DNA from 3 places in the Embleya sp. NPDC127516 genome. Region 1 is predicted to be linked to each of the others. Evidence: riboswitches for the same ligand, from Rfam matches in the RefSeq annotation. Region 1 holds a riboswitch; each other region holds the start of a gene.
The links. A riboswitch is a leader RNA that binds a small molecule or an ion and turns the genes downstream of it on or off. The one in region 1 is predicted to bind cobalamin.
Positions count from the first base shown of each region.

Region 2: linked by a shared signal. The riboswitch ahead of ACIRL2_RS22960 (ABC transporter substrate-binding protein) and the one ahead of ACIRL2_RS24215 (cob(I)yrinic acid a,c-diamide adenosyltransferase) in region 1 are both predicted to bind cobalamin.
Region 3: linked by a shared signal. The riboswitch ahead of ACIRL2_RS36860 (CoA-acylating methylmalonate-semialdehyde dehydrogenase) and the one ahead of ACIRL2_RS24215 (cob(I)yrinic acid a,c-diamide adenosyltransferase) in region 1 are both predicted to bind cobalamin.

Region 1 covers NZ_JBIWJT010000012.1:167,975-177,456, forward strand. The annotation lists gene ACIRL2_RS24185 (alpha/beta hydrolase) at 1-393, shown strand, start outside; tRNA gene ACIRL2_RS24190 (tRNA-Thr) at 475-551, shown strand; gene ACIRL2_RS24195 (FtsX-like permease family protein) at 689-3,235, opposite strand; gene ACIRL2_RS24200 (ABC transporter ATP-binding protein) at 3,235-4,068, opposite strand; gene ACIRL2_RS24205 (DUF5708 family protein) at 4,342-4,536, shown strand; gene ACIRL2_RS24210 (Ig-like domain-containing protein) at 4,739-5,284, opposite strand; cobalamin riboswitch at 5,910-6,036, shown strand; gene ACIRL2_RS24215 (cob(I)yrinic acid a,c-diamide adenosyltransferase) at 6,095-6,688, shown strand; gene ACIRL2_RS24220 ((2Fe-2S)-binding protein) at 6,664-7,479, shown strand; gene ACIRL2_RS24225 (hypothetical protein) at 7,848-8,822, shown strand; gene ACIRL2_RS24230 (phosphotransferase) at 8,911-9,482, opposite strand, start outside.
Region 2 covers NZ_JBIWJT010000011.1:245,357-254,838, reverse strand. The annotation lists gene ACIRL2_RS22990 (ATP-binding protein) at 1-1,148, opposite strand, end outside; gene ACIRL2_RS22985 (Gfo/Idh/MocA family oxidoreductase) at 1,205-2,257, opposite strand; tRNA gene ACIRL2_RS22980 (tRNA-Arg) at 2,419-2,491, shown strand; gene ACIRL2_RS22975 (hypothetical protein) at 2,778-3,137, opposite strand; gene ACIRL2_RS22970 (ABC transporter ATP-binding protein) at 3,343-4,116, opposite strand; gene ACIRL2_RS22965 (FecCD family ABC transporter permease) at 4,113-5,267, opposite strand; gene ACIRL2_RS22960 (ABC transporter substrate-binding protein) at 5,264-6,280, opposite strand; cobalamin riboswitch at 6,402-6,640, opposite strand; gene ACIRL2_RS22955 (DeoR/GlpR family DNA-binding transcription regulator) at 6,855-7,658, opposite strand; gene galT (galactose-1-phosphate uridylyltransferase) at 7,794-8,900, shown strand; gene galE (UDP-glucose 4-epimerase GalE) at 8,906-9,482, shown strand, end outside.
Region 3 covers NZ_JBIWJT010000025.1:128,538-138,019, reverse strand. The annotation lists gene ACIRL2_RS36910 (iron chaperone) at 1-406, opposite strand, end outside; partial or broken gene ACIRL2_RS36905 (DUF899 domain-containing protein) at 575-658, opposite strand; gene ACIRL2_RS36900 (hypothetical protein) at 690-923, opposite strand; gene ACIRL2_RS36895 (SIP domain-containing protein) at 937-1,173, shown strand; gene ACIRL2_RS36890 (VOC family protein) at 1,426-1,812, opposite strand; gene ACIRL2_RS36885 (ArsR/SmtB family transcription factor) at 1,809-2,102, opposite strand; gene ACIRL2_RS36880 (hypothetical protein) at 2,197-2,541, shown strand; gene ACIRL2_RS36875 (DUF1330 domain-containing protein) at 2,562-2,897, opposite strand; gene ACIRL2_RS36870 (nuclear transport factor 2 family protein) at 3,100-3,477, opposite strand; gene ACIRL2_RS36865 (hypothetical protein) at 3,745-4,581, shown strand; cobalamin riboswitch at 4,782-4,952, shown strand; gene ACIRL2_RS36860 (CoA-acylating methylmalonate-semialdehyde dehydrogenase) at 5,154-6,653, shown strand; gene ACIRL2_RS36855 (acyl-CoA dehydrogenase family protein) at 6,658-7,800, shown strand; gene ACIRL2_RS36850 (enoyl-CoA hydratase/isomerase family protein) at 7,797-8,876, shown strand; gene mmsB (3-hydroxyisobutyrate dehydrogenase) at 8,873-9,482, shown strand, end outside.

The DNA.
Region 1 (9,482 bases):
GTGAACTGCCTGGACGCCCCACCCGCGGCCACGTCCCGCGCGGACGTCGAACGCGACCTGCCCGGCTACCTCGCCGACTCCCCGACCTTCGGCCGCAACCTCGCCTGGGCGGGCCTGACCTGCGCCTCCTGGCCGGTCCCGCCGACCGGCAAGCCACACCCGATCAAGGCCGAGGGCGCCGCCCCGATCCTGGTGGTGGGCACTACCCGCGACCCGGCCACCCCGTACGTGTGGTCCCAATCCCTGGCCGCCCAACTGGCCTCCGGCAACCTGCTGACCTACGACGGCGACGGCCACACCGCCTTCGGTCGAGGCAGCAACTGCGTCGACCGCACGGTCGTCGACTACCTCACCCAGGGCACCGTCCCCACCAAGCCCAAGACCTGCCGCTGACCCCCGACAAACGCGCGTGTGGACCACCCCGACGGGTGTGTACACTCATTCCCTGTCGCCACCTTCAAGGTGGGCGGACAAGCCGCCTTAGCTCAGTCGGCTAGAGCGACGCACTCGTAATGCGTAGGTCAAGGGTTCGACTCCCTTAGGCGGCTCCATCACAAAGGCCCGGGTCACTTCATGGTGACCTGGGCCTTTGTCATGTTCGGAGGTGGCTCGCGGTGGCGGGGTCGTCGCGTCGATGGGGCTGCCCGGGTGGTGGTGGGAGCCGGCTTCCGAACGCGCCCTCGCTCCGTCAGGCCTGGGCCGCCGTGACCGGGTTCGTGCGCAGGGCGTTCCAGGTGGGCAGGAGGGTGGCCGCGAAGGTGAGTGTGGCCGCTGTGGCGACCACGGTCGCGTAGATGGTGATCGGGCCGGTGGGGAGCCAGGAGTCGGTGAGCGAGAGGCTGTAGGGGATCACCGCCGCGGCCGCCGCGGCCGTGCCCAGGATCACGCCGATCAGCGTGGTGAGCGTGGCCTCGACCGCGGCCATGTGCATGATCTGGCCGCGGGTCGCGCCGTTCAGGCGTTGCAGGCCGAACTCGCGGCGCCGGTTGTGCGTGGCCAGGATCAGCGAGTTGATCAGGGCCAGCGTGGTGTAGAGGGTCAGCATGCCGATGATCAGGTAGTTGGCCCAGGCCTGGGTCTTGGACTCCTCGGCGTGCGTCTCCAGCAGCGCGTCCCGGGAGGCGGCCCGAACGCCCGGATGCTCCTTGGCCCATGCCCCGAGCGAGGCGACCAGCCGGTCGGGGTCGGTGCCCTCGGCCGCGCGCACCAGGATCTGCGCGGGCAGCCCGTTCGTGGTGTGCGGCGCGAGCAGGGACACCGGCAGCAGCAGCGAGTCGTAGCCCGGCCGGCTCTCGAACAGCGCGACCACGCGCACGTCCACCGAAGCGCCGTCGCCCAGCCGCACGCGGACCGTGTCACCGAGCCCGCGATGGATCGACCGGGCCAGACCCCGAGGGATCGCCACGGTATTGCCGCGCAACTCGGACAACGACCCGGAGGTGGCCGTCACAGCCGTGGCGGAAAGGCCGAACTCGGCATCCACACCCTGGAGTTGCAGGCCGTGCCGACCGTCCGGCGCGGTCCGCGGCTGCTCGATGAAGCCTTCGCTCGCGGCGTACGCGCTCGCGCTCGCGACGCCCGGAATGCCCCGTACCCGCTCGGCCAGAGCCGGGTCGAGACCGCCGCCCGCACCGGTCAGCACGGCGTCGGCGCGCAGGCTTTCCGTGTACACCCGCTCGGCGTGCGTGGTCGTGGTGGTCTGCAGGTACAACTGGCCGGTGCTGATCGCCACCGCGAGCATGATCGGCGTCACCACGGCGGCCGTCCGCACCGAGGTGATCCGTGAGCCGAGCATCGCGATCCGGCCGGACTCGCCGGTCAGCGCGCCGAGCGGAAGGGACAACACCCAGGTGAGCAGCTTGGTCAGGCCGGGGGCGAGCAGGGCCAGGCCGATCGCGGCGCAGATCACCGCCGGGCCCGCCGTACTCCCGGCGATCGGGCCCTCCAGGACGAGCACGGTGACCAGGCCCAGCGCGGTGGCGCCGGCCAGCGCGATCAGCGCGAGCACGAATCGGAACCAGTTGAACCAGCGCTGCTGGAGCGCGGATTCGGCGAGCGCCTCGGTCGGCTTCGCGGTCACCGTGCGCCGCGCGCCGATGAAGCCGCCGACCAGTGCGGTCAGCAGCACCGCGCCCGCCGCCGCGACCGCCGGGATCCAGCCCTGCTCGAACCGCACCGTCTCGGCGACCATGCCGGACGCCACCAGTCGGTCGAAGAGCACCCGACCGGCGGCGGGTCCGGTGAACCATGCGACGCCCGCCGCGAGCACGGTCACCAGGAACGTCTCGCCGAGCAACATCCTGCGCAGCTGACGCGGTGTCGCGCCGATCGCGCGCATCAACGCGAACTCGCGGCGGCGCTGCTGTACGGACAGCCCGATCGTGCCGGCCACCACGAACACCGCGACCGCGACGGCCAGCCCGCCGAAGACGCCCGCCAGCGAGATCAGGTCGGACTTGTCCGCCAAAATCTCGGGGTACTCGACCGCGCCGCGATCGTCGCCGGCGAGGATTCTGGCCCGGTCCTCGTTCAACGCGCCGGCGACCCGCTTGCGCAGCGCGCCGAGATCGGCGCCCGGGTCGGCCACGATCGCGATGTCGGCGATGGTGCCGGCGGGTGCCGCGAGCCGCTCGGCCTCGGCCGCCGCGAAGAACATGGTGGCCCGCGGGACGGTACGCGCCGGCTGCGCGATGCCGGTGACCCGGTACGCGGCCGAGCCGCCGTGTGCGGCGATCTCGACCCGATCGCCCACGGCGACGCCCGCGCGGCGCGCGAGCGCGGCATCCAGGACCACCTCGTCCGGCCCGATCGGCGCGGCCCCTCGGGTGAGCGCGTACGGCGTCAGCGCCGCCGACTCCCAGGCGTGCCCCTGTGCCTTGCGACTGCCGCCGGCGCCGGTCAGCGCGGTCTCGAAGGTGCGTTCGCCGACCGCCGCGCGCACACCCTCCAGGCCCCGCACCCGATCCACGAGCCGCGCGTCCAACGGCACCCGCTCGGCCAGGGCGAAGTCCCGCTCCCGGTCCCCGGATCCGTCGCGTGGGCCGGTGAAGGTGGGATCACCGATCACCAACAGCGAGGCTTGGGCCAGGCGTTGCGGTGGCGCGTTGTTGCGTACGCCGGTCTCGAGCAGCCCGCCGCAGGCCATCACCACGGTCGCGCCGAGGCACAGCGCGACGAAGGTGGCGACGAAGCCACCGGCCCGGAAGCGCAACGTGCGCAGTGCGAGCCCCCACATCAGCGGATCCCGCCGAACGTCGGCCGCCCACCCGGGAGCGGGGCTTTCGCGAACGCGCCCAGGTGGGTCATGCGTTCGGCGATCGCGTCCACGGTCGGCGCGTCCAGCCGGTCGGCGATCCGGCCGTCGGCGAGGAAGACCACGTGGTCGGCGAAGGATGCGGCGATCGGATCGTGCGTGACCATCACGATGGTCTGGCCGTCGGTTCGCACGGACTCCCGAAGCAGACCCAGCACCTCGGCCGCCGTCCGGGTGTCCAACGCCCCCGTCGGCTCGTCCGCGAACAGCACGGCGGGGCGCACGGCCAGCGCGCGGGCGATCGCCACTCGTTGTTGCCGGCCGCCGGACAACTCGTGCGGCCGGTGCCGGGCGCGGTCGGTCAGGCCGACGCGCGCGATCACCTCGGGGATCCGCCGATGGTCGGCGCGCTTGGCCGCGAACCGCAGCGGCAGCGTGATGTTCTGCTCCACCGTGAGGGTGGGCAGCAGGTTGAACGCCTGGAAGACGAAACCGATCCGCTCCCGACGGAGCCTGGTCAGCGCGTTCTCGTTCAGCTCGGCGAGGTCTCGGCCGGCCACCGCGACCGTGCCCGACGTGGGTCGGTCCAGGCCGGCCGCGCAGTGCAGGAAGGTGCTCTTGCCGGAGCCGGACGGACCCATCACGGCGGTGAACGACCCGTGTTCGAAGGCGAGGGTGACCCCGTCGAGGGCGGCGACCTGGGCCGAGCCCTTGCCGTACACCTTGCGCACCGCGTCGAGCCGGACGGCCGGTGCCCCGGCACCCTCCCGCTCGTCCCCGATCGTGTGTCGTGGCCGTGTCGGTCGCCCGCTCACGTTCGTCCCTCCGCCGTTCCGGCCGCTCCCCGTTCACGGCACCGGATCCACGCTAGGAGCGTGCAACGGGCGTGCCCATGGGGCTGGCCGCCCTCCGGGGGTGGGGCCCGCCCCCATTCCCGGAGGCCCCGACGAACCCACCGGCCGCGGCGAACCCGGACAGGGCCTAGGCCGAAGTGTGTACGCCGGTTCGTTCCCGCGGAGGGCGTGCCGGGCCGGGGCCCGGACCTAGCCTCATAGCCGTACCCGCAGGTCGAGTGGAGGAGGAAGACCGTGGCGAAGGCACGCGGCTCGTTGACGGCCGGCCTGTTGAGCGCGGTGGTGGGCGGAGCCCTGAAGCTGTTCGCGGACGACGTGGACACACCGGTGGTCGCGCTCGGGAAGATCGGTGTCGTGTTGCTGATCGTCGGCATCGCCGAGCTGCTGTACGGGCTCTACCAGCTCACCCAGGAGGCCCGGAAGGGCTGACCGGGGCGACACCGGCCGGACCGAGGAGGCCCGGAGGGGCCGATCGGGGTGACGAGCCTGGGAAGGGCCATCAGACCGAAGAACCCCGGAGCAGCCGATCGGGGGAAGAGCCCCGGAAGGGCGATCAGGCCGAAGAACCCCGGAACAGCCGCCGATCCGGGCACGGAACCCCGAACGGCCGATCGAAGCGACCCGGGCCCGCTCAGCCGGGCCGCCGCCGGCCCGGCCGCCGGTGGGCGACGAAGGCCAGGACACCCGCCCCGAGCAGGGCCGAGCCGAGGAAGGCCACGAGCAGCGACCCGCCGCCCGGATCGATCCCGGCGCGCGGACGCGCCGCCGACGCGGCGGAGGGCGCGCGGAGTTCGTCGACGCCGCGATGGACGCCGAGCTTGCCCGCCCGGGTCTCGACCGGCCGGCCGGACGCTCCGGGGCCGGCCGCCACGTCGATCCGCACGCTCGCGGTGGCCTCGCGGCCGAGCCGGTCGACGATCGTGTAGCGAAAGTTGTCGCGTCCGGTGAAGCCCGGCCCCGGCGTGTACCGCAGCACCGAATTCGCGTCGCCCCGCTCGTCCGGCTGGAGCACCAGGCCGTGTTCGGGATTGGTGTACGACAGCACGACCAGCCCTTCGCCGGAGTCGCCGGCCAGGACCGGGACGTCCACCGACTGCCCGGCGCGAGTGCCCACCCGATCGGCGACGGCACGCGGGACGGGTGGCAGGTTCGGCTCGGGCTGGTCCCTGGACCGCACCCGGTCGCCGGACCCGACGGGGCGCCCGGCGCCGGCGCTCAACAGCGATGCGGATGGGGTGGGGCCTGCCGTCCCCGCGCCGAGGGGTCCGGCGGGCGGGGCGGTATGTCCCGACCCGGCGTCGAAGTCCGCAGCGGAAGGAGTCGGCCGCGCCGAGCCGGCATCGAAGAGCGGTACGGAGGAGGTGAGATGCATCCCCTCGGGACCGAACCACCCCGCGCAGGCGGCTGGATGCCCCGACCCGGCTCCGAACAGCGACACACAACACGCCAGGAGCACGCCCGCTCGACGTACCCGACCCACCCGACGCGTCGGACCGGCTGGTTCAGGTGTTCCGGACACCGTGGACACGCATACCTCCGGCACTGATTTCCCGGCACGGCCGGATCGCGGATCGACTCACCGGCACCCTCCGGTGCCCGTCGGCACCCTTCGGCGCCGATACCGCCGGGCCGACGCCGGCCGAGGGAGCCGCTCTCGGAATCCGATCCTGGGCTTTACCCGCGCCGGTCCGGGGCTCGGCGCGCGGACCGGCGGCAAGCTTCACCCGCACGCGTGGTCCGGATCCGACGGTGGACCGGGCCCGTCGCGCGTGTCATGGTGGGAGGCGCAAGGCGACGGCGGTACGAGGAAGCCGGTGTGAATCCGGCGCGGTCCCGCCACTGTGATCGGGGAGCGACTCCCGAACCGGCCACGGCCCCGAGACGGGTCGGAAGGCCGGGAGGAGCGATGATCCGAGAGCCAGGAGACTCACGTCGTCGCCACCTCACCAACCGGGGCGGATTTCCCCGAGAGAGGCCGGTGCCGACCATGTCCTTGGTTTTGAGCCGGATCTACACCCGTACCGGCGATGCCGGCACGACCGCGCTGGGCGACAACTCCCGTACGCGCAAGACCGATCCGAGGTTGGCGGCGTACGCCGACACGGACGAGACCAACGCGGCGATCGGGGTCGTGCTCGCGCTCGGCGACCCGCAACCGCAGACGCGCGCGGTACTGGCGCAACTGCAGCACGACCTGTTCGACGTCGGCGCCGACCTGTGCGCGCCGATCGCCGTGGGGGACACCCGGCTGCGGATCACCGAGGCGGACGTGGCCCGGCTGGAGGAGCACTGCGACGCGTTCAACGCGGAACTGGCCGCGCTGCGTTCCTTCGTACTGCCCGGCGGCAGCCCGGCCGCGGCCCTGCTGCACGTGGCCCGCACCTCGGCCCGACGTGCCGAGCGCTCGACCTGGGCGCTGATCGAGGCGGACGAGCGGGCGACGGCAGGCGGTGCCGCGACCGTCAACCCGCTCACCGCGCGCTACCTCAACCGGTTGTCCGACCTGCTGTTCGTCCTCGCCCGGCGGGCCAACGCCGACGGTGCGGGTGATGTGTTGTGGCGTCCGGGCGACAGCCGCTGACCGGCGGGCGGTCGCGGTCCCACGGCGGCGGGCCGCTGCGCCGGCTCGCCGACGTGGGGCCCTACTTCGAGCTGCGGACCGGACCGATCACCGACGGCGCGGGCTTTCGGCCGTTGGCCGAGCTGTACGACCCGGCCGCGCCCGCCGCGTGGGCGGCCCGGGTGGAGCACGTACGGGCCCGGCTGCGGACCGAGGAACCGCGTGTCGCCGCGTCGATCCTGTATCTGGGCGTGGCCTCGCGGCTGTGGTCGGTGGCACTGGGTGCGGCGGTGCTCGGCCGGGTGGTGCCCGACCTGGATCCGGCCCGGACGTACTGGCGCTTCCCGGACGCCGGGCCGGTCGAGTTGTGGGCGCCCGATCCGGAGCCGGCGCCGGTGCCGGACGATCGCTCGGGGATCGAGCAGCTGCACGACGCGGTGCTGGTCGGGCATCTGGTGCCGCTCGCCGGGGCGACCCGAGCGGTGGTGCCGGTCGCCGAGCGGCTGCTGTGGGGCAACGCCGCGTCGGCCCTGGTCGGCGCGGCCCGCGTGTTGCACCGGCACCTGGCTCCGACCGAGCCGGAACTCGTCGCGACCACACGCGTGTTCGCCGACGGCCTGTTGGCCGCAGGCCGGTTGCGTGGAACCGGCCTGCACGGTGCGCTCGGCGCGTTCCGCCGCACCACGTGCTGCCTGTACTACCGGATCCCCGGGGGCGGTACGTGCGGCGACTGTGTCTTCCACGACAAGCCGCCGCGGCCGACCCGGACCCGGATCGGGTCGTCGGCATCGGGTCGGGGGAACGCGGGCTGAGCACCGTCGGCCTGCCCGTTCGGTTCGCTCGGGGCACCGGGAACCGTGTGTCGGGTCCCGCGCGGAGCGGCCGATCGGGTGAATCGGTCGGACACGCCGAGCCGCGCATCCGGGTGACATTCCCGGATCCTCGGCCCGGTTGTTTCTAGCCTCGGCCACGAGACACCGAATCCGGCATCGACGAATGCGAACGCCGGGGCCGTGTCCTCGGTCCTGCCGGGTCTGCGCCCCCGGCAGGATCGGGGAGACGGCCCCGGCCGTCGAAGGCCCGCCGAGGACGAATGACCGGGCGCCCCCGGGGCAGGCGCCAGGCGCGGTCCTCGGCGGTGACGCGAGGACATCGAGACCGTGAAGAGGAGTACGCACCGATGAGTACCCCAGGCCGAGACTCCGGCGGCAGGTCCGCGTCGCGCGATCCCGACGAGGTCGCCGCGTTCCCGACCGTCCTTCCCCCCGCCGTCGAATCACCCACGCAGAGCGCACTCCCGCAGCAGGAGCCGACGCTGAGCCGCAAACGTGAGCAATTGGATCACGCGGTGGAGGAGTTGACCCAGGCCGAGCCGCCCGAGACGGTGCACCGCAAGGTGGGTGAGGCCGCGGAGCAGGTCGGCCGAGGAAGCGACCGTGCCGCGGGGCGGGCCCGACGCCGGGCCGAACGGCTCGAAGCGGCGGCCGGCGAAGCCGTCGAACAGGCCGCGGGCACCGTCCGCGACCGGGCCGGGGAGGCCAAGGACGCCGCCCGTGACCGGGCCGGGCAAGCGAAGGACGCCGCGCGGGAGGGGGCCGGGCAGGCCAGGAAGGCCGCCCGCGATCGGGCCGAGCAGGCCAAGGACGCCGTCCAGGACCGAACCGAGCACGCCAAGGACGCCGCGCGGCAGCGGGTCGAGCAGGCCAAGGAGACGGCCCGACACAAGACCGCGAAGGCCAAGGAGGCGGTCGGCCACCGCGCCGAAGAGCTCATCGAAGCGGCCGGACACCGCGCCGAGCAGGCCAAGGAAGCCGTCGAGCACCGGGCCGGAGAGCTCAAGGAAGCGGCCGGACACCGCGCCGAGGAACTCAAGCAATCGGCCGGACACCGCGCCGAGGAGCTCAAGGACGCGGCCGTGCACAAGGCCGGTCAGGCCCGCGAGCTGGCCGGTGACCGGGTCGGACACGCCAAGGACCGCACCGTCGAGGTCGGACACACCGCCGGCAACCAAATCTTCGACCACACCCCGGACCCGCTCCGGCACGCGACCCTCACCGGCTCGGCGGAGATCCGCCGGCGCCCGGTGCCGGCCGCCGCCGCCGCGGTCGCGACCGTGCTCGTCCTGATCTGGGCGATCCGCAGGTCGCGCCGCTGAATCGACCGCACCGACCGCCCGGCCGCACCCGCCGCCCCGGCCGCCCCGACCCTCGGGCCGGTGCGCCGGGCGCGGCAGGGAACCCGGATCAACGGCCCACCGCGTCCTCGGTCCACTTCCGCAACATCCGCCGGGTCGCCGCGTCCGCACCGGGTCCGTACTTCGCGGGCGCCGTCGCCGCGATCGCGATCCGCACGTCCGCCTCGGCCCGTTCCGCGCCCCGCGCGTACTCGGCCGGCAGCGTGGCGTCCAGGGTCGCGGCCAGCTCGGGATCGGCCGCGTGCGCCAGGATCAACCCGGTCAGGTCCTCACCCGGCAGCCCATAGCCCGCGTGCGACCAGTCGAGCAGTACGACGTCCTCGTCGCGCGCGATCAGGTCCACCGGCCGCAGGTTCAGATGGCAAGGCACGTACGGCAGTTCGAGGGTCCGGGCGGCCAGTGGTCCGACCGGCGGCGGGCGCTCGAACAGCCAGGAGGGCCCGGCCGGTCGGGGGACGGCCTGCGCGGCGCCGAGTCGCCGGGCGAAATCGGCCCACCGGGTGACGTTCCACGTGGTTCCGGACCGCCCGCGCACGAAGTCCAGCCACAGCGCGACCGACCCGTCCTCGCGCGGATCCGCGCGCAGTCGCCGAGGCGCGGTCAGCCCGAAGTCGGCGTAGA
Region 2 (9,482 bases), on a different contig from region 1:
CCACCGACCGCGGCGATCAGCGCGAGGGGCTCGGCCCGGTCCGGCCACGCGAGCGGCCCGGGCCCGGGCCGACGGATCCCGCCGCGCGGCAGACACCCCGCCGACCGCTCGGCGCCCCGCGCGAAGGCGTCCGCCACCAGCGCGTCCAGGCTCTCCAGTACCGCCCGCGCGGCCCCCGCCTCGTCCCCCTCGTACCAGCGTCCCGCCGCCGAGCCGCGCAACAACGACCCGTCGTCGAGCGCCCGCAGCGCCCATCGCGAGGTCGCCGCGTACGCCCGATCCACGCACTCGCGCGCCCGCCCGGCCGCCTCGTACTGTCGCCCCACCGCCTGCGCGAGCGGCGGCACCCGCCGATCCAGGCTGTGCAACAGCCCGCCCAGGGTGCGCCGGACCACCGCGGCCCGCGCGTCCGGATCCGCGCCGCGCTCGGCGAGCCACGTGCGGATCGGCACCACATTGCGCTCGGGCAACCCGGCCCCCGGCTCGGTCTCCACGATCGGGTACAGCGGCACATCGCCCAATCCGGCGTGCCGCAACAATCGGACGTAGTCGGGCCGGACCCGGTCGAGTACCTCCGCCGGCACCCGGTTCAACACGATCGCCAGACGGGTGTTGCGATCGCGCGCGAGCCGGAGCAGGTGCCACGGCGCGGCGTCGGCGTAGCGCGACGCGGTGGTGACGAAGATCCACAGGTCGGCGGCGCCGAGCAGGCGAACCGCGATCCGCCGGTTGTCGGCGGAGACCGAGTCGATGTCGGGCGCGTCCAGCAGGGCCATCCCGGGCGGTACCCGCTCGTCCAGCTTCAGGTCGATCCCGGGCTCCGCGGCGAACCAGTGCCGGTCCCCCGACCGACACACCAGGACCGGCACCCGGGTGGTCGGCCGGAGCGAGCCGGCCACCGTGATCTCGCGCCCGACCAAGGCGTTCACCAGGGTGGACCGACCCGCGCCGGTGGACCCGCCGACCACCGCGAGCAGCGGCGCGCGCGGCACCGCGAGCCGGGGCAGCACGTAGTCGCCGAGTTGGTCGATCAACTCGCGACGGGCCGACCGCGCCTGCACGGCGCCGGGCAGGTCGAGCGGGAAGCACGTCGCCACGACCTTGTCCCGCAGGTCGGCGAGGGCTGCGGACAGGGTGTCGCTTCCCATGATCACCACGGGCGACCAGTGCCCGAATTGTCCGCATTCCCAACGTGCCGTCGCGGTTACAACGCGACGGTCACTCCGTCGGCGGAGGACCGCTGCGCCGCCTCGATCGTCTCCAGGACGGACACCGCCTCCTCGATCGCCACCGGCGGCGCGCCCTCGCCCCGCACCGCGCGCGCGAACGCGGCGTAGTAGTCCTGGTAGGCACCCGGCTCGGTCTCCACCGGCACGGTGTCCCCGGGCGTACCGAGCCTTCCCCACGCCGACGGTGGCTCAGTCCCCCACCCGGGCGTACCGACCTCCGCCCCGGCGCGCAGCAGTTCCTCCTGCGGGTCCATCCCGAACTTCACATACGACGCCTTCGAACCGAGCACCCGAAAGCGCGGTCCGAGGTCGGCCGCCGCCGCGCTCATCCACAGGTGCGACCGCACCCCGCTCGCGTGGGTGAGCGCCACGAACGAGTCGTCGTCCACGAGCGCCCCGGCCCGCCGGGCGGACAACTCGGCGTACACGTGGGTGGGTCGCCCGAACAGCGTCACCGCCTGGTCGATCAGGTGGGTCCCGAGGTCGTACAGGATCCCGCCCAGCGCCGCCGGATCGGCCTGCTCCTTCCACCCCGAGGTCCGCACCTGCGGTCGCCACCGCTCGAACCGCGACTCGAAGCGGTACACCTCACCGAGCCGCCCCTCCTCGACCAACCGCCGCACGGTCCGGAAGTCGCCGTCGAACCGACGGTTCTGGTACACCCCCAGCACCCGCTCGCAGCGCGCCGCCGTCGCGGCCAGCGCCCGCCCCTCGGCGGCGGTCCCCGCGAACGGCTTGTCCACCACCACGTGCAGCCCGGCCTCCAGCGCGCGCTCCGCCAGCGGTACGTGGAAGCGGTTCGGCACAGTGATCACCACGAGGTCGAAGTCACCCGCGCGAGCGAACATCTCGTCGGTCGTCCCGATCAGCTCGGCCTGCGGATGCCGCTCGTGCGCCGTCGCCCGGCGCTCCGGATTCCCGGTCACCACGGCGGCCAGTTCCAGCCCCTCCGTGGCCTCGATGACCGGTGCGTGGAAGGCCGAGCCCCCTACGCCGTAGCCGACAAGTACAGTCCTTGTGGGACCCACTGCGCCTCCCTCTGCCCGATTCGGCCCTTCTCTGATCACATTCTGGCCGCCAACTGCGTCTGATCAGGTAACGGTGACCGCCGGAACGTCGGTGAGGCATGCACACGGCCCTATTCTGTTGTGCCGCGACCGGATCCAGTGCAAGATCCTGATTCGCCCACGCCCTCGTAGCTCAGTGGACAGAGCAGGTGCCTTCTAAGCACTTGGTCGCAGGTTCGAGTCCTGCCGGGGGCACAGTCACGCCGCCGTCCGCCGCCCGCACCCCCGGGCGGCGTCCGCGCAGGTCAGCGCCTTGGTGGGGAACGTCGTGCGGCGCCGAGCGGCTTCGGCGCCGGCCGTCGGCGGGCCGATGGTGTCCGACCGTCACCGTGCTTGCGCGAGCGGTGACAGAACGCGTGCGACGACCGGAACCCGCGCGCCGATATGACCTCTTCACGCTCTTTGTGCGGCGTGGACCGCCGGCCGAAAACACACCGGCCCCGGCGCGTGCGCGATCCGGCCCGACGGGCCGCCCGTGCGTTCAGGCGGCCGGACCGTTCTGGCTCAGGGCGAAGGCGGTGGCCTGGAGCGCGATGGCGGCGAGGGACAACGGCAGGGTGATCGTCACGCGACGGCCGCCGCGGCGGCGGGGACGGCGGACCAGGGCGATCAGGGCCGTCACGAAGCTGAGCGCGAACAGGCCGAAGACCCAGGGAAGTCGGGTGCCGTACCAGTCGCGGCACGTCTGGTTGGCGCAGGATTCGGTGGCGCCGCCGAAGCCGATCAGGACGAACAGATCGACCATCGCGACCACGACGAAAAGGAACAGGCCGACGACGAACGCCGCCGCGCGGGCGAAGCCTTCGCCATTGCTGCCCGGGGTGGGAGGCGTGTAGGTCATGCGGATCACGCTAGGCGGCGGGTCCGACGCGAACATCCGTACAACTACTCACTTCCGCCCTTCACCCGCCCGGACGGCACCCGCCGCGCATCGGACATATCGAACGCATCGGACACACCGGACCTCTCGAACACGGCGAACACGGCGAACACGGCGAACGCACCGGGCACAGCCGCCCCGACCGCCCGTCTCGGCCCGGCTTCCCCTACAACACCACCACCAGCGGCGTCCCGGTCCGGGGGTGCGTCCGGATGTCCGTCTCGATCCGGTACACCCGCTCGATCGTCGGTGCCGTCAGCACCTGCGCCGGCGTGCCGGTCGCCACCTCCCGGCCGTTGGCCAACAGGCAGATCCGGTCGCAGAACATCGCCGCCAGGTTGAGGTCGTGCAGGGCGACCAGCACGCTCACGCCCAGCCGACGGACCAACCGCAGCAGTGCGAGCTGGTGGTGGATGTCGAGGTGGTTGGTCGGCTCGTCCAATACCAGCAGGCCCGGCTGCTGTACCAACGCCCGTGCCACCAGCGCCCGCTGCCGCTCACCGCCGGACAGCAGCGCGAACGCGCGCTCGGTCAGGTCGGCGAGTTCCAGCAGCTCCACCGCCGCCGCCACGATCGCCCGGTCGGTCGCGTCGTCCGGGTCGAGCAGGCCCTTGTGCGCGGAGCGGCCCATCGCGACCACGTCCCGCACGGTCAGCGGAAAGTCGGTGGGCATGTCCTGGAGTACGGTGCCGATCCGGCGTGCGGCCCAGCGCGCCGAGTGCGTCCACACGTCCTCGCCGTCCAGGAGTACCCGGCCCGAGGTCGGCCGGTTCACCCGGTACACGCTGCGCAGCAGGGTCGACTTGCCGCTGCCGTTGGGGCCGAGCAGACCGACCACCTCGCCGGGCTCGACGGTCAGCGACACCGCGTCGACCAGGGGCCGGCCGTTGATCGCGAAGGTGACGTCGTCCAGGACCAGGCGTGCCGCGGGCCCGGTCATCGTGCGCCCGCTTCCCGGCGCGCGTCCCGGCGCAGCAGCCAGACGAAGAACGGGCCGCCGACCAGCGAGGTCACGATGCCCACCGGCAACTCCTGCGGCGCGAGCACCGTACGCGCCACCAGGTCGGCGCAGATCGCGAACACCGCGCCGAGCAGCGCGGCCACCGGCAGCGCGCGCCGATGATCCGCGCCGACCAGCAATCGCACCACGTGCGGCAACATCAGGCCGACGAAGCCGATCACGCCGCTGACCGCGACGACGACCCCGGTGAGCACCGCCGCGAGCAGGAACATGCCCTGCCGAAAGCGCTGGACGTCCAGGCCGAGCGCGGCCGCGCTCTCCTCGCCGGCCAGGAGCAGGTTGAGGTTGCGCGCCTGGAGCAGCAGCACCACCAGGCCGATCGCGAGCGCGAGGGCGGGGACGAGCAGCAGGGTCCAGCGGGCCGAGCCGAAGCCGCCCAGCGTCCAGAACAGCACCTGGGCGGCGAGTTGCGGATCCGGTGAGGTCAGCACGAGCAGGCTGGTCAGCGAGGACAACACGGCGCTGACCGCGACGCCGGCCAGGACCAGTCGCACGGCGGTGACCCGGCCGCCGGAGCGGGCCACCGAGAAGACCACGAGCAGGGTGATCAGTCCGCCGGTGAACGCGGCCGCGTTCAGGGTGAGCGCGCCCAGCGAAAGGCCGCCGATCGACGCGACGCCCCAGCGCATCACCAGGACCGCTCCGGTGGCCGCGCCGGAGGAGACGCCGAGCACGTCCGGACCGGCCAGCGGGTTGCGCACGATCGCCTGGATCACCATGCCCACCACGGCCAGCGTCGCGCCGACGACGGCGGCGAGCAGCACCCTGGGCAACCGGGTGTCGGCGATGATCAGGTCGTGTGCGCGGCTCCACGACGGCCGCACCCACGCGTCTCCGCCGACGCGATGCGCGAGGATGCGCCACGTCTCCGACCAGGGCACCGACACCGACCCCACCAGCAGCCCCGCCGCGGCCGCCGCGAACAGCGCGACGAGGAGGCCGCCGACCACCAGCGGAAGGCGGACCCGGCCGCCCGGGACGACCGCCGCACGGCCGACCGGTGGTGTCGGCGGGCCCTCGCCGCGCAGGACCGCGACCCGTACCGCCACCGGGTCCCGATCGACCGTCACGGCCGGTCGGGGTGCAGTTGCCTGGCGAGTTCCTCGACCGCGTCCACCGAGCGCGGCCCGGGCTGCGCTACGGACAGCGAGATCACCGGGAAGGCGTTCGCGCGCAGCGCCGGTACGTCGGCGAGTACCGGAGTGGCCTTGAGGGTGGCGATCTTGGCGTCGACCGGCGGCGTCACGTAGTCGTAGATCAGCACCACGTCCGGCTTGCGTTCGGCCACCTGCTCCCAGGAGACCTTGGTCCAGCGCTCGTTCAGGTCGGCGAACACGTTGGTGCCACCGGCACGGGTGATGATCTCGTTGAGCATCGAGTTGCCGCCGGTGGTCTGCGCGGCGTCGGCGCCCGAGTTGTACACGAACACCTTGACCGGCGCGGCGCCGGCGAGCCGCGCGGTGACCGCGTCGAGCCGCTGCCGGAACGCGGCGGCGGAGCGCTCGGCGCGCTCGGGCACGCCGAAGATGCCGCCGATGGAGCGGAGTTCGCCGTAGAGCTGATCGAAGGTGACCGGCGCCTTGGCGCAGCCCTCGGGGTTGAGGTGGGTCTTGATGTTCAACTCGCCGAGCCGCGCCCGGGTGTGGCCGGACGACTCGGAGAAGCCGTCCGGGTAGCCCGAGTAGACGAAGTCGGGGGTGGCTTCGAGGAGTTTCTCCAGCGAGGGTTGCGCGTCGGCGAGCACCGGGATCCGCGCGTACGGCTCCTTGTACTTGTCGCCGATGGTCCGGCCCTTGAGGTAGGCGGTGCCCACCATCCGGTCGGCCAGGCCCAGTTCGAGCATCAGCTCGGTCGCGTTGGAGGTCAGCGTCGCGGCGCGCTGCGGCGGCCGGTCGTAGCTCGTGGTCACACCGCAGTTGTCGGTGTCCGCGTACGGCTTGTAGGCGGCGGGTGCGGGAGCGGCGGCCTTGTCGTCCCGCACGGCGCCGCCGCACGCGGTCGCGAACAGCGCGAGGGCGGCCACCGCCGCGGCCCACGAATATCGGTGTGCCGCCGGCATCCGCCCGGGTATCTGCGTACGCATCGTCGAAGCTCTCCCTTGCGAGTCCTCGTCGGGGGAACTCGGGAGGGAGTACGGCGGCGGACACCGCACGGCGCCGTCGTCCGACGGACCCGCCCGCGAGGTCCCGGAAGTCCGCGTGCGTGAGGCGTACGCGGGCGACGGCAGGTCTTCGGACTCGTGGGCGGGTCCCGGGAGCCACGGGTGTGGCCGGGATGCCTACCGGTCGTCGCTTCCCGGGACCCGTTCGACCGGGGCCCAGTGCGTGATGACGACTTTCGTTCCCACTTACCGCTGCGGGGCAGTTCCGGATTCGCACCGGATTCCCTCTTGCGACACCCGGAATCGGTCGAAGCCGGGTGAACCGTTCGCAAGGGCAGCCTAACCAGGGCGCCTCGACCGTCGAGCGAGGGGGCCGGGACGGGCGCGCCGAGGGTCGCGGCGGCCGAGTGAGGGGCCACGGCGGGAGGACCGGCTCGGGTCCGGGCAGGGTCCCGCGCTCGGGTACGTGCCCACCCTTACCCGCTTCGCGCCGTGCCCGCCTACTCCGCGCGCTCCGGTACATGCCCACCCCGCACCCGCTGCGCGCAGCGGCCGCCTACTCCGCGACCAGGATCTCCAGCCCCACGTCGCGCAGCGCGTCGAGCGCCTCCGCATCGGCCGCGCCGCTCGTGATCAGCAGGTCGATGTCCGCCAGCGGGCACACCTCGGCGAGTTCGACCCGGCCCAGCTTCGAGCCGTCCGCGACCACGACCCGGCGACCCGCGGCTCGCAACATCGCGCGTTTGGCCTCGGCCTCGGGCAGGTTCACATTGGTGATGCCCCCGGTGGGATGCACGCCGTTGCAACCGATGAAGACCGTGTCGGCGTGGATCCGCTCCAGAATGTGGTCGCCGAGCGGATTGATCAGCGAGTGCTGCAACGGCCGCAGCGTGCCGCCGGTGACCACGACCGAGAACCGCGGGATCGCCCGTTCCAGCTCCAGGGCGATGGTCAGCCCGTTGGTGAACACCACGAGGTCGCGCAGTTCCTCGCGGTCCACCAGCGCGCGGGCCACGAACGTGGTGGTCGTGCCCACGTCCAGCACCACGCTCTCGGACGGCGACACCAGTGCCGCGGCCGCCCGCCCGATCAGCGTCTTCGCCGGCGACGCCGAGGTCAACGCCTCCTCGAAGGACGGCTCCACCCGGGGGTCGCGGCCGGTGAACATCGCGCCGCCGCGGACCCGGCGCAGCCGGCCCTGCCGCTCCAACACCTCCAGGTCGGCCCGGACCGTCACCCGCGAGATGCCGAACGCCTCGGCCAGGTCGGTGACCTTGGCGAAACCCCGGTCCGCGATCGTCGCTGCCATCCGGGCGCGGCGGCCCTCGGCGGGCAGTCCGTCGGTGTCGTCGTCAGGCATGGGCAGCATCTTGCGGACACCTTTCGAAACTTGTCAAACCGCAGGTGACCCCCGGTCGATCCCGCCAAATGGCAAGCCTGCCGGCATCTTTCCTTTCTCATTGACAAGTTTTGGAAAGCTTCGCAAAATGAGCGCATGAAGAAGACGCAGGCCGTCATGGCCGACGGTCGCGAGATCGTCTACTACGACACCCGGGACGACGCGGTGCGCACCGCCGTCGACCACCGCGATCTCGCGCCCGTGGTCAGTGGCTCGGAGATGCGCTACGACCGACTGCTCGACGAATGGGTCATGGTCGCCTCGCACCGGCAGACCCGGACCCACCTGCCCGCCGCCGACGCGTGCCCGCTGTGCCCGTCCACGCCCGAGCGGGCCACCGAGGTCGCCGAGTCCGACTACGAGGTCGTCGTCTTCGAGAACCGCTTCCCGTCCATGTCCGGCTCCTCCGCGGCCGACGGCGGTCCGCCGGCGGGCCCGGAACCCGGCTGGGACCACGCCCCGTTCCCGCGCCGACCGTCCGGCGGACGGTGCGAGGTGGTGTGCTTCACCCCCGAGCACGACGCGTCCTTCAAGGACCTCACCCCCGAGCGCGCGCGCCTGGTCCTGGACGCGTGGACCGACCGCACCGCCGAGTTGTCCGCGCTGCCCGGCGTCGAGCAGGTGTACTGCTTCGAGAACCGCGGCCGGGAGATCGGCGTGACGCTGCCGCACTCGCACGGGCAGATCTACGCCTACCCGTTCGTCACCCCGCGCACGGCCGCGATGATCGCCACCACGACCGCGCACCGGCACCGCACCGGCCGCAACCTGTTCGACGACGTGCTGGCCGACGAGCGCGCGGACGGGTCGCGGATCGTGGCCGAGGGCGGGCACTGGACGGCGTTCGTGCCCGCCGCCGCGCGCTGGCCGTACGAGGTGCACCTGTACCCGAACCGCCGGGTGCCGGACCTGCTCGCGCTGGAGGAGGCCGCGCGCGCCGAGTTCGGCGCGATGTACCTGGACCTGCTGGGCCGCTTCGACCGGCTGTTCGACGGCGAGCCCGCGCCGTACATCTCCGCGTGGCAGCAGGCGCCGGTCCGCTCGGGGCGCCAGGACTTCGCGCTCCACCTGGAGCTTTTCTCGATTCGCCGGGCACCGGGCAAGTTGAAGTACCTTGCCGGGAGCGAATCGGGGATGGGTGTGTTCATCAGCGACGTGCCGCCGGAGACCGCGGCGGCACGACTGCGGGAGGTCGGCGAATGAAGCTCATGGTCACCGGCGGCGCGGGCTACGTGGGCAGCGTCGTCGCCGCCCACCTGGTCGCGGCCGGCCACGAGGTGGTGGTGCTCGACGACCTGTCCACGGGGCATCGGGACGCGGTCCCGGACAAGGCGCGACTCGTCGAGGGCCGGGTCCAGGACGCCGCCGAACATCTGGACGCCTCGTTCGACGCCGTGCTGCACTTCGCCGCGTCCTCCCTGGTGGGCGAGTCGGTCACCGACCCGGCCGAGTACTGGCACAACAACGTCGGCGGCTCGCTCGCGCTGCTGGACGCGCTGCGCACGCACGGCGTCACCCGCTTCGTGTTCTCCTCCACCGCGGCCGTGTACGGCGCCCCCGAGGTCTCGCCGATCACCGAGGACGCGCCGTGCGCGCCGACGAACCCGTACGGCGCCTCGAAACTGACGGTCGATCGCCTGATCACCTCGTACTGCGCCGCGTACGGCCTGCGCGCGGTGAGCCTGCGCTACTTCAACGTCGCGGGCGCCCACGGCCGGTACGGCGAGCGGCACGCGACCGAGACCCACCTGATCCCGCTCGCGCTCCAGGTGCCCAACGGCACGC
Region 3 (9,482 bases), on a different contig from region 1:
CGGCCGTCACCTCGACCAGCGCGAACCCGGACGCCCACATGGGGCCTTCGTCCAGCTTCGCCAGGTCGCTGAACCCGAGCGTCGCGTAGCGCGCCTTGAACTTCTCCGCGCTCTGGAAGAAACAGACGACCTTGCCGTCCAGCGCGTAGGAGGGCATGCCGTACCAGAGCTTCGGCGCGAGCACCGGGGCGTTGGCTGTGATGACGGCGTGCACGCGCTCGGCCATGACCCGGTCCGAGTCCTGCATCTCGGCGATCTTCGCGAGTACGTCCCGCTCCGCCTCCGCCGCCTTGTCCGCGCGCGAGCTGCGGCGCGCGGCGGCCTTCCCCTCCTTGGCGTGCTCCTTCATCGCGGCCCGCTCCTCGGCCGTGAAGCCCTCGTACGTGCCGCTGTCGTCGTTGCCCATGACAGACCTCCCCCGTCGATGATCATGCTGTGAATGATCTTGAAATGGGACCCTATCCCGGCGCCGAGGCAGCGACCAGTACCTGACGCGCGGGCGGATCGGGCGTCGCCGACTCTCCCGTTTCCGCGGAACGTCGACCGGGCATCGGCACCGGCCGAAGCCCCGTCGGTGGTGTGGGCCGTGCCGGCCGAGGGTCTGCACGGGGGTCGCGCCCGGGCGGCTCCATGGCGGTGGTCGGCGGCTGGTCGGACCCCGGCCGCCGGCCGGGCTCATCAACGCCGCGTCAGCCGACCGGCCGAGGCGGTGCGTCGGGGAGTTCGCGGCGGACGCCGTCGAGAATCAGCCGCACACCGTAGGCGAAGCGTTCGGCCGGGTCCGCATCGAACGCCGACGTCAGCGCAGTGCGCGCGTACTCGGAGTCCGGCCGCCCCACCACCAAGGCATCCTTCCGGTCCTTCCAGATCCCGTCCGCGGACAACTGAGCCTGGGCCTGCTCCTCGATGGTGTGGCCCAGCACGTAGTGGCCGAGGCTGAGGGCCGGATATGCGCTGGATCCACGGTCGGGCGGCGCACGAGACGCCGGGACGACGGGCTCTGCGGGCCCTGGCGGACACCGACATCCCGCCGCCGCCCCGTACGCCTGGATCGCAGGCGAAAGCGGGCTGGTCAAAGGGGCGCGGCGACTGCTCGTCCGGGAGCACGGTGTTCCCCGGACGGCCATCACCTGCACCGACTACCGGAAGGAAGGACGCGCGGCGGCGAGTTGAGAACCACCGAGCCTCCCCAAGACGAGAAGGATGGTCACGGACACGACCGAGTACCGCTACCGGCGCCTGACGCCCGAAAACGTGCGCGCGTTGATCGGTAGCCCCAAATCCGATGGCGAAAGCCGAGAAGCCGGACCGGATCGACTCGTACTTCCACCGATTCATCGCGCCCTCGCCGCTCGACGCCGCGAGCGGCGTGGTTCGGGCGGGTCGGCGCGGGCGCGTGGGTGGGGCCGTGCCTGCGTGGGGTTCCTACGCGCTGTGCACGATCTGGATCAGGTTGCCGCAGGTGTCGTCGAAGACCGCGGTGGTGACCGGGCCCATCTTCAGCGGGTTCTGGGTGAACCGCACGCCGAGTTCGTTCAGCCGGTGGAACTCCGCGTCCACGTCCGCCACGGCGAAGGACGCGGCCGGGATGCCGTCCTCGACCAGCGCCGACTTGTACGGCTTCACCGCGGGATGGCCGTCCGGCTCCAGCAGCAGTTCGGTCCCGTCGGGATCCTCCGGCGAGACCACGGTCAACCACCGGACCTCGCCGAGGGGGACCTCGGCCTTCTTCACGAAGCCCAGCACGTCCGTATAGAAGCGCAGGGCCTTCTCCTGATCGTCGACGAAGACGCTGGAAAGGTGAATCCTCATGGCGTGCTCCCGGATGCGTCGGGCTTGAGCCAACGGGTCACGATGCGCTCAAGGGGCTCGGTGGTCAGCTCGTGGAACTTGTAGCGGCCCTGACGCCGCGAAAGCACAAGACCCGCGGATTCGAGGACGGCCAAGTGCTGGCTGACCGCCTGGCGGGACAAGGCGAGACCGTGCTTGGTCACCAACCGGCTGCATATCTCGAACAGGGTCTGGCCGTCCCGTTCCACCAGCTCGTCGAGGATGCGCCGACGGGTGGGGTCGGCCAGGGCCTTGAAGACGTCCTCCGTCATGCCCACCACCATAGGCAAGTATCCACTTGCCTATCAAATCGAGAGGGGCGCGATCGGACCACGAGGGTTGTCGTGGTGTCGTAGGCTCCGGGACATGCACAGCAGCCTGACGGAGCACGCACGCTGCCTCTACGGCGACGAGTACCGACCCACGCCGCCGTGCGACCTCGAACACCGCGAGTCCTACTTCGTCGAGGAGTTGACCTTCGCCGACGCGGATTCGATCCTCGCCATGCTGCGCGAGTTGTCCCCGCACCTGGTCGACGGCCGCCTGCCGGTCTGGATCCGCAACCTGTCCTACCGGCTCGTGCTCCTGCAACGCCCGGACGAGCCGGCGCTGATGCGCGAGGCCGCCGAGAACCTGTGGCTGCACGGACCCGACTGGGACCACATCGCCGCGGACCTGACCAGGGCGGCGGACGCTCTGGGCACGGGCTGACCACCAGCCGAACCCGAGCGCTACTCGGCGCGCAGGGCCTGTACGGCGCCGCTCGGGTCGTACCCCTCCGGCACGCCCTCGATCAGGATGATGTCGCCCTTGATGTGCCGCGAGCGCAGTGGCGCGATCCTGCGGTACGCGGGCGAGTCCCACCAGGCCCGCGCCTCGGCGACCCCGGGGAAGCCGATCATCACGACGCTCCCGGCCCAACTGCCCTCCAGCACCTCGTGGGACGTGACGTGCACGAGGTAACGGCCGCCGTAGGGCCGGAAGGTGCCGGGGAGTTGTTCGATGTAGTCGGCGATCTCGGGGTGCGGGGCGGCGTCCTGCAGGTTGGCGATGATGTAGGCGGGCATGGCTACTCCTTCGGGGGGTCGATTCCACGAGCGGTGGGGGCATTGCGTCGGGGTCGCTGCCGGGCGACGGGCCGACGGGCAGCCGGTCCGGCAGGTGCGTTCGGGTTCCTCGGGGGACGCGGATCCGGGAAGGGAAGGGCGCCGCCCGGACCCGCGGTATGCGGGCGCGCGTCGATCGGTCCGGGCCGCGGCGGCCCGTGCGTCACAGACCGGCGGGGACCTTGTCGAGAAAGCCGTGTACGGCCTTGATCCGGCCCGTCGCATCCAGGACCGCGACGTCGAACCCGACGACCGGCGCCTCTGCGCCCTCGGGGCCGAGGTGCCACTGGAACCGGACGACGTCGTGGTGCCCGTCCACCGGGCCGCCGAGGGTGAACACCAGTCCGGCGAATTGGCCCTGGACCACGCCGATGAGGCCGGTGATCCCGTCGTGCCCGACCACGGCACCCAGCGGGTCGGTATACGTGGCGTCCTCGGTGAACGCGGACGCCACCAGCGCGCGGCGCTTGTCCGCGTCCGGCTCGTTCCAGCCGGCCAGGTAGTTCTCGACGGTGGCGGTGTAGTCGATGGCGGCGCTCATGGCGTCCGTCCTTTCCGGGTCGCTCCGCCGGGCGTGCCCGACGGGTTCCAGTGCTTTGTCCTGCGCGGTTCCAGTCCTGCTTTCCGCAGGTCAAGACGTTACGGACGATCGAGCGCCTCGGAATCAGTCACGCATCAGTACTTGCATCGGTATGCGACACCCCATGGGGCGGCGGTCCGTGCGGACAGGTCTGCCGGAAACCATCGGCACCGCATGTCGTCCGCGCCCGGTGACCCCCATACTCTCGTCGTGCGCATACTTGTTCGGGTGATTTTGCCGCTATCCCTCGCGGCCTCCTTCGCGGTCCCGTTTCTGCTGGTCCGAGGTCCCTCGGGGATCGTCGCGGGGCTGCTCTTGGGCTACCTGGCCTTCCTGGGGCTGGGAATGCACCAACGAGCCGGTGTGGGGTTGCCGCTGTTGCCTTCCAAGGCGGACCGGGTCGCGCTGAAGCGGAACGCGCAGGTGATCCGCGCGCTGCGTCGTGGTGACGTCGAGGGGGCGCACGAGCACAGCAAGGGCTTTCCCGACACGCCTGTGGGTCAGGCGCTCGGGGCCGTGTCCCAGTGCATGGTGCTCTTCGCGCGAGGACACGGCCCGGCGGGGGCGGAGGTCGTGCGCCGGTGGTCGGCGGCGCATCCTCGCGACGACGCGCTCGGCCGCATGATGTCGCACGCGCACACCGACTTCTCCGCGATGCTGCTGGTCCAGGGTTCGGCGGACGCGGCCGCGATGTTGCCCACACTGCGCCCCGCCGTGGCGGGTTCCGGGCGGGCCCATCGCCGCAGGGGCTGCGTGGCCGAGTTCGCCTTGGACCTGTACGAGGGGCGCGTGGAGCGGGCGGCGGCGCGGGCTCGCCGATGGCGTCGGCGCGCCGCACGGCAACGGAGTCGCTGGATGGGCGCCGAGTGCGAATGTCTGCTTGCGATCTGTTCGGCCGCCGCGGGCGACCCGGACGCCGCCCGCGCCGCACTGGCGAACGCGGAGCGTCTGGCGTACGCCCACCCGGCCATCGGACTTGCCCGCGCCCGAGTCGAGGCGTGCGCCGCCGCGGCGGTGCGGCTCGAACCCACCACGGCCGTCACGGAGCCGAAGCACATCCGATAGCCGCGCAGGCGGGCGCAGATCCCCCTCCGGCACGGCAAGGCACCGGCACCACACGTCGAACGTGCGCACGCGTGCACCCGCCGCCCCCGTTCCGGCGGTGACGTCCTCGCGATGCCCGGACCGCCACCTCGTCACGTCGCTCCCGCACGCGATCAAGCTCGATCGGCGCTGGACTTACTAGGACGTCCGACTATATCGTCTTGAACTACAAGGTCCGCGGTGCAGGGAAGTCGGTGTGAATCCGGCACGGTCCCGCCACTGTGACCGGGGAGTGCGCTGCCGAGGCACCACGCCACTGGCGAAAGCCGGGAAGGCGGGCGGCGTGTGTCGATCCGGAAGTCAGGATACCGGCCGCGGGTATATCCGTGTTGTCCACGAGGATGGAGCAAACACGCATGACGCCGGTCTGCGCACTCGCCCCGGACGATCTTGCGAACGTCGAGGTCGTCGGGCTCGCCTGACCACCCTCACGTGCCACCCGACCTCGGCAACTCCGCTCCCCGAAGCGGCGGTTGCCGTGGTCGGGTCATTGCCCCGCCTCCGGATCGCACCTGACGAGAGACAGGTCGTTCATGGTCCGCGAGCTTTCCCACTTCATCGGCGGCAAGCACGTCCAAGGCGCGTCCGGCGCGTTCGGCGACGTGTACGACCCCAACACCGGACGCGTGCAGGCGCGCGTCCCGCTGGCCGACCGCGCCGACACGCTGGCGGCGATCGCCGACGCCGAGCAGGCACAACCGGCGTGGGCCGCCTGGAACCCGCAAAAGCGCGCCCGGGTGCTCTCCCGATTCCTGCAACTGGTCGAGCCCGAACGCGATTCGCTCGCCGAGCTGTTGTCGGCCGAGCACGGCAAGACCATCGCCGACGCCCACGGTGACCTGCAACGCGGCCTGGAGGTTGTGGAGTTCGCCGTCGGCATCCCGCACCTGCTCAAGGGCGAGTTCACCGACAACGCGGGTACCGGCATCGACGTGCACTCGCTGCGCCAGCCGGTCGGTGTGGTCGCCGGCATCACCCCGTTCAACTTCCCGGCGATGATCCCGCTGTGGAAGATCGCCCCGGCCATCGCGTGCGGCAACGCGTTCGTCCTCAAGCCGTCCGAACGCGACCCCTCGGTACCGCTGCGCCTGGCCGAGCTCTTCCTCGAGGCGGGACTGCCGCCGGGTGTGCTGAACGTGGTCAACGGCGGCAAGGAGTCCGTCGACACACTGCTGGAGGACCCGCGCGTCCAGGCGCTGGGCTTTGTCGGCTCGACCGCGATCGCCGAGTACGTGTACACCTCGGCCACCGCGCGCGGCAAGCGCGCCCAGTGCTTCGGCGGCGCCAAGAATCATCTGATCGTGATGCCGGACGCGGACCTCGACCAGGTCGTCGAGGCCCTGATCGGCGCCGGATACGGCTCCGCGGGCGAGCGCTGCATGGCGATCTCCGTCGCGGTTCCGGTCGGCGCGGAGACCGCGGACGCGCTGGTGGCCAAGCTCGTCGAGCGCATCGCCACGCTGCGGGTGGGCCCCTCCCACGATCGCGACGCCGACTTCGGCCCGTTGGTGGGTCGGGACGCGCTCGCTCGGGTGCACGACTACCTGGACATCGGCGTGCGCGAGGGCGCGAAGCTGCTCGTCGACGGCCGTGACGTGCGCGTCCCCGGCCACGAGGACGGCTACTTCGTCGGCGCGTCGCTGTTCGATCACGTCACGCCCTCGATGCGGGTGTACCGCGAGGAGATCTTCGGTCCGGTCCTGTCGGTGCTGCGCGCGGCCGACTACGAGGACGCGCTGCGACTGGCGAGCGAGCACGAGTACGGCAACGGCGTGGCGATCTTCACCCGCGACGGCGACACCGCCCGCGACTTCGGTCGCCGAGTGAACACCGGCATGGTCGGCGTCAATGTGCCGATCCCGGTACCGGTGGCCTACCACACGTTCGGCGGGTGGAAGCGGTCCGGATTCGGCGACCTCAACCAGCACGGACCCGACTCGATCCGCTTCTACACCCGGACCAAGACGATCACCTCGCGTTGGTTCTCCGGTGCACGCGAGGCCGCGAGTTTCACCATCCCCACGATGGGCTGACCCGATGAGCACCCTCACCGAGGATCAGCTCGCGATCGTCGAGACGACGCGGGACTTCGCCCGCGAGCACCTCGCCCCGCACGCGATCGAGTGGGACCGCACCAAGCACTTCCCCGTCGATGTCCTGCGCAAGGGCGCCGACCTCGGTCTCGGCGGCATCAACGTCCGTGAGGACGTGGGCGGTTCGGGTCTGAGCCGACTGGACGCCGCACTGATCTACGAGGCGTTGGCCGGCGGTTGCCCGAGCATCGCCGCCTACTACTCCATCCACAACATGGTCGCCTGGATGATCGACCGCCACGGCAACGCCGAGCAGCGCCACAGGTGGCTCCCGGACCTGTGCGCGATGCGCGGTCTGGCCAGCTACTGCCTGACCGAACCGGGCGCGGGGTCCGACGCCGCCGCACTGCGCACGCGCGCGGTGCGCGACGGGGACCACTATGTCCTGCACGGGGTGAAACAGTTCATCTCCGGCGCCGGGTCCTCGGCGGTGTACGCGGTGATGGCGCGGACCGGCGGGGACGGCGCCGACGGGATCTCCGCGTTCGTCGTGGAAGCCGACTCACCCGGGCTGTCCTTCGGCGCGAACGAGCTGAAGATGGGCTGGAACGCCCAGCCCACCCGCCAGGTGGTCCTGGACGGCGTGCGTGTGCCGGTCTCCCACCGGCTGGGCGCCGAGGGCGACGGCTTCCGGATGGCGATGGGCGGCCTCAACGGCGGCCGGATCGGTATCGCCGCCTGCTCGCTGGGCGGCGCGGGGGCGGCCCTCGACGCCGCCGTGGCTCACCTCACCGATCGGGAGGCATTCGGCGCCAAGCTGATCGACGCCCAGGCGTTGCGTTTCGAACTCGCTGACATGGCAACCGAGTTGGAGGCCGCGCGCACGCTGGTCCGGCACGCGGCGTCCTGCCTGGACCAGGGCGATCCTGCCGCGCCGCAACTGTGCGCGATGGCCAAGCGGTTCGCCACCGACACCGCCTTCTCGGTGGCCGACCGCGCGCTGCAACTGCACGGCGGCTACGGCTACCTCGCGGACTACGGCATCGAGAAGATCGTCCGCGACCTGCGGGTGCACCGCATCCTCGAAGGAACCAACGAGATCATGCGCGTGATCGTCGCGCGCGGACTGATCGGAGCGACCCGATGACCTCCACGACGGAGCAGGAGACGGTACTGACCCGCCGTCAGGCGGGCCTGGGCCGGATCGTGCTCAACCGGCCCCGGGCGCTCAACGCCCTCACCCACGCCATGGTTCGCGGGATCGACGCCGCGCTCACCGCGTGGGAGCACGACGAGGACGTGCGACTGGTGGTGATCACCGGCGCGGGCGAGCGTGGGCTGTGCGCGGGTGGCGACATCCGGGCCATCCACGCCGACGCCGTCGGCGGCGGCACCGGCAGTCTGGACTTCTGGCGCGACGAGTACCGGCTCAACGCCCACATCGCCCGCTATCCCAAGACCTATGTCGCGGTCATGGACGGCATCGTGATGGGTGGCGGTGTCGGTGTGTCCGCGCACGGCGGCCTGCGGATCGTCACCGAACGCTCGACGATCGCCATGCCCGAGACCGGCATCGGGTTCGTCCCCGACGTCGGCGGCACCCACCTGCTCGCCCGCGCGCCGGGCGAGTGCGGCACCCATCTGGCGCTCACCGGTTCGGCGATCGGCCCCGGCGACGCGATCGCCTGCGGGCTCGCCGACCACTTCATCCCCTCGCACCGGCTCGACGCGGCCCTGGAGGCGCTGGCCGGCCGCGACAGCGGCGAGGTCGTGGCGCGGTTCGCCGAGCCGGCGCCGGGCGGTGAACTCGTCGAGCGGCGTGGGTGGATCGACGCGTGCTATGCGAGCGACAGCGTCGAGGAGATCCTCGAACGCCTCGAGGCCGATGGGGAGCAGGCCGCGAAGCAGGCCGCCGAGCACATCCGGGCCAAGTCGCCCACCGCGCTCAAGGTCACCCTGGCGAGCCTCCGGCGGGCTCGCGAACTCGCTTCCCTGGAGGCCGTGTTGGATCAGGAGTACCGGGTCTCGACGGTGGCGCTGGGCACGCCCGACCTGGCCGAGGGCATCCGTGCCCAGGTGATCGACAAGGATCGCGCGCCGCGCTGGTCCCCCGACACGCTCGAAGCCGTACGGCCCGAGCAGGTCGCCGCATTCTTCGAACCGCTGGGCGCACGCGAGTTGGGCCTGGCGATCTCGCCCTCGACCGAGGAGGCCTGCCGATGAGCACCGCGATCGCATTCGTGGGATTGGGCAACATGGGCGGCCCCATGGCCGCCAACCTGGTCGCCGCCGGACACCGGGTCACCGGGTACGACCTGGTCCCGGAGGCGCTGGAGCGCGCGCGGGAGAGCGGTGTGCGCATCGCGGCCTCCCCCGCCGAGGCCGTCGCGGACGCGGATGTGGTGATCACGATGTTGCCGAGCGGGCCGCACGTGTTGGCCTGCTACCGGGGTTCCGCCGGCTTGTTGGCGGCGGCGCCCGCCGGTGCGGTGTTCGTCGACTGCTCCACCATCGACGTCGCGGACGCACACGCCGCGCACGAGGCGGTGGGCGCCTCCGGACGCCGGTCGCTGGACGCGCCGGTGTCCGGTGGGGTGGTCGGCGCGGTCGCCGGAACGCTCACCTTCATGGTCGGCGCCGCCGACGAGGACTTCGCCGCGGTCGAGCCGGTGTTGACCGCGATGGGCCGCCGCGTCGTGCACTGCGGCCCTCCCGGCGCCGGGCAGGCGGCGAAGATCTGCAACAACCTGATCCTGGGCGTCACGATGATCGCGGTCAGCGAGGCGTTCGTGCTTGGCGAGCAACTCGGGCTCTCCCACCAGGCGTTGT